Regions from separate parts of the Providencia sp. PROV004 genome, predicted to be linked through region 2. Evidence: predicted binding sites of a transcription regulator. Region 2 holds the regulator's gene; the other holds the start of a gene.

Region 1 (4,505 bases), 1.5 Mb from region 2:
TATTTCCCAACGATTTTCTATGAATAATGCCTTTAGCTATCGTTGAGGAAATTTTTTCAAGCACTTGAGGCCCGACTGCTGTTGTAAGCATATCTGCCGTTGCAATAAACTCTATCGTTTTAGGGTCATTACTATTAACAGCGTGAATGTGTTGGACTTTCTCAATACGATTTTCCTGACCAACAACATGAACATTATAAGATTGTTGATGTGCTAGTTGGTCAATTAATGGCTGATTGACATCCGTAAAAGTGACTTGTGAATTTGCGTCTGCTAATAATTTACCAATAAAACCGCGGCCTATATTTCCTGCACCAAAATGAATGACTTTCATTATTATTCTCCTTATGCTGCACTTTGAGACGCTAAAATTTCGAGTACTTCCTGAACATCTTGGGTTTCACATAAACGCTCAATGACCCCATCTTCATCTAAAGCGGAAGTAATTCGTGTAATAACTTCAATGTGCTCATTATTTTGTGCTGCAATACCAATCACTAAGCGAGCAATTTCATCGGGTTCTTCACCAAATTGTACGCCTTTAGGATATTGGCAAATAACAATGCCAGTTTTTAATACGCGGTCTTTGGCTTCTATTGTTCCGTGAGGTACCGCAATAGACTCTCCAAGATATGTTGGTGTTAGTTTTTCACGAGCTAGCATAGCCTCTATATATTCAGGCTCAACATACCCGCCTTCAACTAGCTTCTGCCCTACAAAGCGGATAGCTTGGGTTTTATTTTCTGCCGCCAGATTTAAATGAATGTGCTTCGCACTTAAAGTAAACAAAGCCTCTTCATGTTCGGTTATGTCATATGACTCATCATTAGCCGCAACAATAGTTTGTTTAATTAAATGCCCATCATTAGCTGCCTTAGGATTTTTTTTAGCTATTAAATTCGTGACTAAATCATTATACGTTTGACTATCTAAGAAGTTTGTTAAAGAAATATGGATTGCATTTGGCGCAAATGATTTCGCTCTTTGCGTTAAATCCCTATGAGTGATAACAATATCAACATTTTCTGGTAAATCGTTGATTGCCATATTAGTGACGGTGATGTCTAGCAAGCCAGCATCACGTACTTTTTTGGCTAATACCCCCGCTCCCATTGCACTTGAGCCCATGCCTGCATCGCAAGCGACAATAATGTTGTGCACTTGAGCTAAATTGATAGAAGCATCTTTATTGATTGAATTTACTGATGATGACTTTGATTGCGTTTTCATATTACGCATTTTTTTCGTCGCACTCTCGAGTTCATCATCATCACCAATTCGTGTTCGTTTTAATAAAAGAGCTGAAACGATGAAAGAAACAACTGTAGCACTTGCGACCGATAAAATAACGCCGATAAGTGATGATTTAGGCGTCATCAGTAGAACTGCAAATATTGAGCCCGGGGATGCAGGAGAGACTAACCCAGCATGAAAAAGGTTCATCACAAATACCCCTGTCATTCCACCCAGAATAACAGCAAGAATTAACCGAGGATTCATTAAGACGTAAGGAAAATAAATTTCATGGATGCCACCAAAAAAGTGAATAATTGCGGCTCCTGGCGCAGACTGCTTAGCATTACCTTTGCCAAAAAACATATACGCGAGTAAAACACCTAAACCGGGTCCAGGGTTGGCTTCAATTAAGAAAAAGATGGATGCACCTGTTTCTGATGCTTGCTGAATACCTAGTGGTGAAAAAATACCGTGATTGATAGCATTATTAAGAAATAAGATTTTGGCAGGTTCAACAAAAATAGACGTGAGTGGAAGTAAATTATTCTCCACCATCACATTTACACCGGCTGCTAATATCTTGGATAGCCCTGCAACAAGAGGCCCAATCGCTAAATAAGCCAAAATGGCTAATAACATACCGATAATGCCAGATGAAAAATTATTCACTAACATTTCAAAACCCGTTTTAATTTTGCCTTCTATCCACAAATCAAAACGTTTTATTGCATATCCGCCTAATGGACCAGCAATCATTGCCCCCATAAACATTGGCATGTCGGCCCCAACAATTACACCCATTGTTGTTATTGCGCCAACTATTCCACCCCGCTCTCCACCGACTAAACGGCCACCGGTATAACCGATTAATAGTGGTAGTAAATAGGTGATCATAGGGCCTACAAGTTGAGCTAATGTCTCATTAGGCCACCAGCCAGTTGGGATAAATAACGCAGTAATTAATCCCCAAGCGATAAAAGCACCGATATTAGGCATAACCATATTACTGAGGAAACGCCCAAAATTCTGTACCTTTAATTTGATATTTGATGTTACCATGACAGAACCCCGTGGTACGAGAATGATAAAGTAGTAACGTTATCGCCAAATAACGTCCGTGATTTTTTCAACACTTTCACTCTAGCATGAGCTTTATCAGATTCGCACCACGTGGGCCTTTATGTGATCAAAGTCACCATTACCCCCCTGTCCACCCTATATTTATATTGATGAAGCTCACAAAAAGCTCGTGTCACTAAATTACATTGATCTTTTTTTGCACTAAAAAACCATTTTTTGTGACTTAAATCACAAATTAAAAAACGTTATTTATCTTTAAATAGTGACTTTTGTCACAATTAATTTTCAGTTTCTCTTTTTTAATCCTATGAGCTGCTATCAAATTCTCAACTGACCAAATACTTTTTTAATTTTGTAATAAAATTACCAAATGTATTTTCTTTGTTTTTCTTTTTATGCTGCAACAAATCAGATTATCGTTTCTTATGGTCAATGCTTGTTATCGCTATTTGTAAACTTAATTCTTAATTACATTATTGTTATCTTTTAGCGACAATCTTAAATAGAGCTAACTGCAACATGTTATTATCAATACATTATTTAGCCTTGCTTCGCTGAGTGTTCATCGATAAATTACCTCTAATTTTCTTAATTAAAATGTGAATATCATGACGTTAACCGTTATTGTTTTTCTTTTAGTTTATATTGCAATGGGCTTTGGTAAGCTACCAGGCTTCAAAGTTGATAGAACTGGAGCTGCTGTTATTGGCGCCCTCGCTATGATGGCTATCGGCAGTATTACACCGCCTCATGCGTGGAATGCTATCGATTACCGAACGATTGGTATGTTATTTGGGCTTATGGTCGTTTCTGCTTCTTTTGTTGTGTCTGGTTTTTATAGTTGGACCGCAAACCGAGTGGCAATGCTAAAAGTTTCTCCCCCTACATTACTCGCGGTTTTAATTCTTGTCGGTGGCTTTCTTTCTGCATTTCTCACTAACGATGTTGTTGTTGTCGCCATGACACCATTATTAGTATCAATTAGTTTATCTCGCGGTTTAAACCCAATTCCATTTTTACTTGGTTTTTGTTTCGCGGCGAATAATGGCGCGGCCGGCTCATTAATTGGTAGCCCACAAAATATGATCGCAGCCCAAGGGCTCGATATCTCGTTTGTAGGCTTATTACAGGCATCAGCAATACCAGCCCTACTTTCTTTACCATTAACATGGTTGGTACTCGTTTGGTTATATCGTAATCGTTGGTATTTGGCTAAAGAAAATACGCTAGCAGCTTCCCCACAAAAAACCCAAGAAACATTAAATGTATGGGAGACAGCAAAAGCTGGTGTTATTACTTTCGCAGTCATCATTGCCTTTATTGTGACTGATATTCCTAAAGAACTTATAGCATTGACTGCTGCTGGTTTTTTATTATTAAACCGGTCCATTGCCTCGAGTGATATGCTTAAACTCGTCGACGGTAATCTTCTATTACTCATCATGGGGTTATTTGTTGTTAACGCTGCTTTTGCCGCCACAGGCCTTCCTCAGCAATTATTAACGGATTTACGAAGCTACGGTGTGGATCTCAATAATCCATTAGCCCTATTTTTAGTGACCGGTGTTCTAAGCACTATCGTTGGAAATAATCCCTCAGTTATGTTACTCGTCCCATTCTTAACACCTGATGGTAATGCCGATTCATTAGGCGCAGCTCTTGTATTGGGTTCAGGCTTTTCAAGTAATTTACTGGTCTTCGGTAGCCTTGCTGGAATTATTGTCGTTGAACAATCAGCGGCATATGGTGTAAAAATCTCTTTCGGTGAATTTTCTAAATCCGGAGGAGTTGTCGCGCTATTGTGTATGCTATTAGCCGCTGCATGGATTATAATTGCTTTATAGCCGTTTTAACCAATCTGCTATTACATTAGCAGATTGGTTATAATTATATTTCCTATGGAAGTATTGCAAAAGAACGCACAGGAAAACCACTGGCATTATTTGGTTTAGCGACAATATTAAAAATCACGGCACCACGTGTGGGCACTTGGTCTAAATTAGCGAGTAATTCAACTTGGTATGTATCTTGCTCTAATACATAATACTCACCGAGTAATGCATTATTTTTTCGAAAATCTTTTGCTGCATCAGTATCAAATGTTTCATGTCCAATAGCTTTTATTCCACGTTCTTCAAATAAAAATTTAAGAGCGTCCATTCCCCAACCCGGTATTTGGTTATTGCCCT
Region 2 (4,505 bases):
ATCAAAATCAAAGTTATGGTCCTCATCATGATAAATAGGGGTACCATCTTCATCACAGATAATTAAATTTTTTTTAATTATTGACTCTTCTGGGGTTACGCTGTTTTTTTCTTCCATTAATTTTTTCGATATTTGACTTTTTTTGGGGTTAATGGATTTTTTATTATAGTTATTTAACGTTATATTATGAATTTTGTTTTTAATATCATCTAATTCTTTAATTAATAAATTTTTAATGATTAATTGTAAATTAATTAATGATTTTAAATTTTCATTTTGGTCTTCCACCCCAAATGTATTTTCTATCTCTTTATATGATGACTCTAATATTTCATGTTTTTTTTCAAGATAATAAATCCCTCTTATTTTTGACTCGTTTTTTATCTCTAATTTTAATTTGTATATATCATTTTTTAATTGTTCTTTAGTTTCAATTAATTCTATATTTTTAATATGGTATGTGTAATGGTCTATTAGGTCATTCTGTTCTTTAATTATTTTATTGTTGACTAATTCTTCTACATAGGGCTTGTCTATTTTTAATGCGTTACTTATTTTTCTATTAATTTCATCTTTAGTGTTTTTTACTGTTGGGGATATTTCAAACGACTTTTTAAGTAGTTCATTTTCTAATGATATTATTTTATTTTGATTTAATTCGACTTTTAATCGTGAGTTATTCTCATTTTTTTTGGTTTCTATTTTTTTTAACTCTAAGTAAAACTTTGAATCCATATTTACTTTGTTTTTTTTGTTAAAACTAAATAAATGAATGAAATTATTCAATCTAGTATTACGTATTTTCTTAATTATTGGGAAATAATTTTCCGCTATTTCTAATGCTATGTTTTTTTTAAAGATGGGATTGCTTACATTTCTATTGATGGTGTCTATGTGCATGAGAGATCCTTAATTATCAATTAATGCTATTTTGGGTTGTTTTTAGGTTAGTTAATATAATAAATCGATGTTTATGATTATTTATTTACATGTGTGTGATATTTGTGTTTGGATTTGTTCTAGCCAATGCAAATATTTTAATTGATTGAATAATAAGTCGATTTTACTTATTTTATTATTGGTGACTTGTAAAGTGCTAGTAATTGAGAGTTAGTCTTCATTTGGGCGTCTATTTCAGCGATTATTTTTATATGGTTATTCATTTCTTGGGTAAATTGGTATTCTTTTTCTATTATTTTTAATAAATCAGAACTATTAACTAAAATTTTATTTTTTGCTAAGTTATCTTTGCTAAGGCTGGTTTTCTGTGTGGTAATTTTACTCGATAAATTATAATGTTCTTTTATTCGTTGTGCTCTTAGTAATGATGACTTTGTTTGCGGTATATTTCCCTTGAACTCAAAAGTGGTTTTTGGCAAAGAGGTGATTCTTTGATTAGGCCGATTTTCTTCACAAATTTTGTAATGTATATAAACTAATTTCTTATTAAATTTGCTTTCTGTTTTATATTTTATACCCACGGAAGGTAGTGTGATATGACGAATAGACTCTTGAATGATTTGTTTTTTTAAAGGAAGCATTGAACCATTTTTATTAGTTAGAGGTTTAGGTAATACAAATTTTTTTATAATCTCTTTTTTTTCTTGTAGACTTTTATTGTTAATGCCAGGGATTCTAATATCGCGATATAAAAAATCAGCATATTCAGCATTTTTTTTGGGGAGTTCTTTGTATTGGTCAAGAATAACTCTATTTTCTTTTATTAATGAGTCTGTACTTTGCTCAGAAAGAAAAGTAGATGAATATTTTCCGTATAGCTTAATTTTCAATTGATTGACTTTTTCGTAAAATTCACCAGTGCTTAAACACTTAATATTATTGGTTTCTTCTAAGTCGCTCTCATAGGCGGAATCAATACTCTCAGTGCTACAGGTACGAGTTGGTTTTAGCTGGTTATTCGTATCAAGTGGACTTTTTTTCAGTGAAGAGGTAATCGTAAAAATTTTTTTGATGAAATCATCGGAATTAATGATTTTTTTGAAAATCGTCGGATTACCCGATAAATAGCCTAATGTAATGGTCATAAATATTTCCCTAATTAATAAGATAATAATTATTATTCTATAAGGGGAAGTGATAAAGAGAATATAAAGAAGCGATTTTATTAGAATTTAATATGATAAATAAATAGCCCAGCCAAAGGTGGCCAGGCTGAAAGGTTAATTAACGAGTACCGTAAACAACAATGGTTTTACCATGTGCAGAGATCAGGTTTTGGTCTTCTAACATTTTTAGAATACGGCCGACTGTTTCACGGGAACAACCCACGATTTGGCCTATTTCCTGACGAGTAATTTTGATTTGCATACCGTCTGGGTGTGTCATTGCATCAGGTTGTTTAGCTAAGTTTAATAGCGTTTGAGCAATACGGCCTGTAACGTCTAAGAATGCGAGGTTACCGACTTTCTCAGATGTTGTTTGTAAGCGACTAGCCATTTGCGCAGAAAGGCGCATTAAAATATCAGGGTTTACCTGAATTAATTGACGGAATTTTTTGTAAGAAATTTCAGCAACTTCGCAGGCTATTTTGGCTCTAACCCACGCAGTACGTTCTTGCCCTTCTTCAAATAACCCAAGCTCACCAATGAAATCCCCCTGATTCAGGTAAGAGAGGATCATTTCTTTGCCTTCTTCATCTTTAATTAAAACAGCCACCGAACCTTTAACGATATAGTAAAGGGTTTCTGCTTTCTCACCCTGATGGATAAGAGTGCTCTTGGATGGATATTTATGAATATGGCAGTGTGACAAAAACCATTCAAGAGTAGGGTCTGTTTGTGGCTTGCCGAGAACCATTAGCGTTATCCTCTGTATGTTATTGCAGCCATTCAGAAAAACATACTAGAAAGGCTGGCTTTAAAGTCACTAGCTTAGCATATTAATTTGCCTTATATACCTTTAAATAATCTAACAGCTGATTGCTTCAGCGTTTTTGATTGCTTTGGGTAACGCAAATTGATATCAACACTATAATATGATCAATTAAACCGTTGAGTTTTGATCTTAATCCTATCAACTAAGTATTGTTTGTAGCATATCCAATAAAGAAAGTCTTCCCTGTATCGCTTCAGCCAAATAAAGTTGATATAACATTCATTGTATCTATGGAACAATGTAGCCTTTAAACCGATTTCATTTCAAGGGGAAATATAATGGAAGCAAGAGTTAAGTGGGTTGAAGGACTTTCTTTTCTAGGGGAGTCTGCGTCTGGGCACCAAGTGATGATGGACGGCAATGCAGGTGATAACGCCCCAAGCCCAATGGAAATGGTGCTAATGGCTGCGGGTGGTTGCAGCGCGATTGATGTCGTTTCGATTCTACAAAAGGGCCGCTATGATATTACGGATTGTGAGGTGAAATTAACCTCACAGCGTCGCGAAGAAGCCCCTCGTTATTTTGTGAAAATCCATTTACATTTTATTGTAACAGGGAATGAATTAACGGAAAAAGCGGTCGAACGAGCCGTTCAACTTTCTGCTGAAAAATATTGTTCAGTCGCATTGATGTTAGAGAAAACCGTTGAAGTCACACACAGCTTTGAAATAAAAAACTAAAAATAAATTTAATTTTTATTGGTATATTTGAATTAAAAGATGCTTACCTTAATTAATGATAAGCATCTTATTTATTAATCAAAAAATAATTTAATTGTTGTCCTTTTGATTAATTAGTTTTTCGACTATTGGCGCCATAATTAATTCCATGGCTAAACCTAGTTTTCCTCCGGGGACGACAATTGTATTCATTGCAGAAATGAAAGAGCCAGATATCATTGATAGCAAATAGGGGAAATCAATTTGCTCTAGCCCACGAAAGCGGATCACAATAAAGCTTTCATCTTGTGATGGAATAGCTTTAGCCGAAAATGGGTTAGAGGTGTCTACCGTTGGAACGCGTTGAAAATTGATGTGAGTGCGAGAAAATTGTGGCGTGATGTAATTAATATAGTCGCCCATAGAACGCACGACAGAGTCCATAACGGCTTCACGGGAGTGCCCTCGCTCTGTCGTATCACGGATTAATTTTTGGATCCATTCTAGGTTGACTATAGGGACAACACCGACAAGTAAATCAACATGTTGTGCGACATTATGTTCCGGTGTGACAACACCGCCATGTAGCCCCTCATAAAACAAAATATCCGTTTTATCTGGCAGCGGTTCCCAAGGGGTAAATGTCCCGGGCTGCAAGCCATAAGGTACCGCTTCATCATAAGTATGTAGATATTTACGGGATTGCCCACAACCCGTTTTTGCATAGTCAACTAAGGTTTGTTCAAGCAAAGCAAAATCATTCGCTTCGGGGCCAAAGTAACTGATGTGCCGGCCTTGTTCTCTGGCTTTACGGATAGCCATATCCATTTCAGGGCGTGTATAGCGGTGAAAACTATCCCCTTCTAATGTTGCAGGCTGGATATTTAATTGGTGAAAAACTTTACGAAATGCTTGGCTAGTTGACGTTGTGCCAGCACCGCTCGAACCGGT

Evidence for each region. The regulator CRP, encoded in region 2, controls carbon source genes, mostly activating them, when cyclic AMP is high. The targets are predictions, from matches to a motif close to ATGTGANNNNNNTCACAT.
Region 1: the regulator CRP is predicted to act here: its motif matches at 2,533-2,550, upstream of FVA69_RS07820 (PTS mannitol transporter subunit IICBA).

What each region holds. Positions count from the first base shown of each region.
Region 1 is NZ_CP042859.1:1,796,401-1,800,905, reverse strand. Features, by position in the region: gene FVA69_RS07825 (mannitol-1-phosphate 5-dehydrogenase) at 1-334, opposite strand, end outside; gene FVA69_RS07820 (PTS mannitol transporter subunit IICBA) at 346-2,295, opposite strand; gene FVA69_RS07815 (SLC13 family permease) at 2,925-4,160, shown strand; gene FVA69_RS07810 (cyclase family protein) at 4,213-4,505, opposite strand, start outside.
Region 2 is NZ_CP042859.1:343,078-347,582, forward strand. Features, by position in the region: gene FVA69_RS01515 (hypothetical protein) at 1-900, opposite strand, end outside; gene FVA69_RS01520 (hypothetical protein) at 1,068-2,045, opposite strand; gene crp (cAMP-activated global transcriptional regulator CRP) at 2,185-2,817, opposite strand; gene FVA69_RS01530 (OsmC family protein) at 3,174-3,575, shown strand; gene FVA69_RS01535 (phosphoribulokinase) at 3,666-4,505, opposite strand, start outside.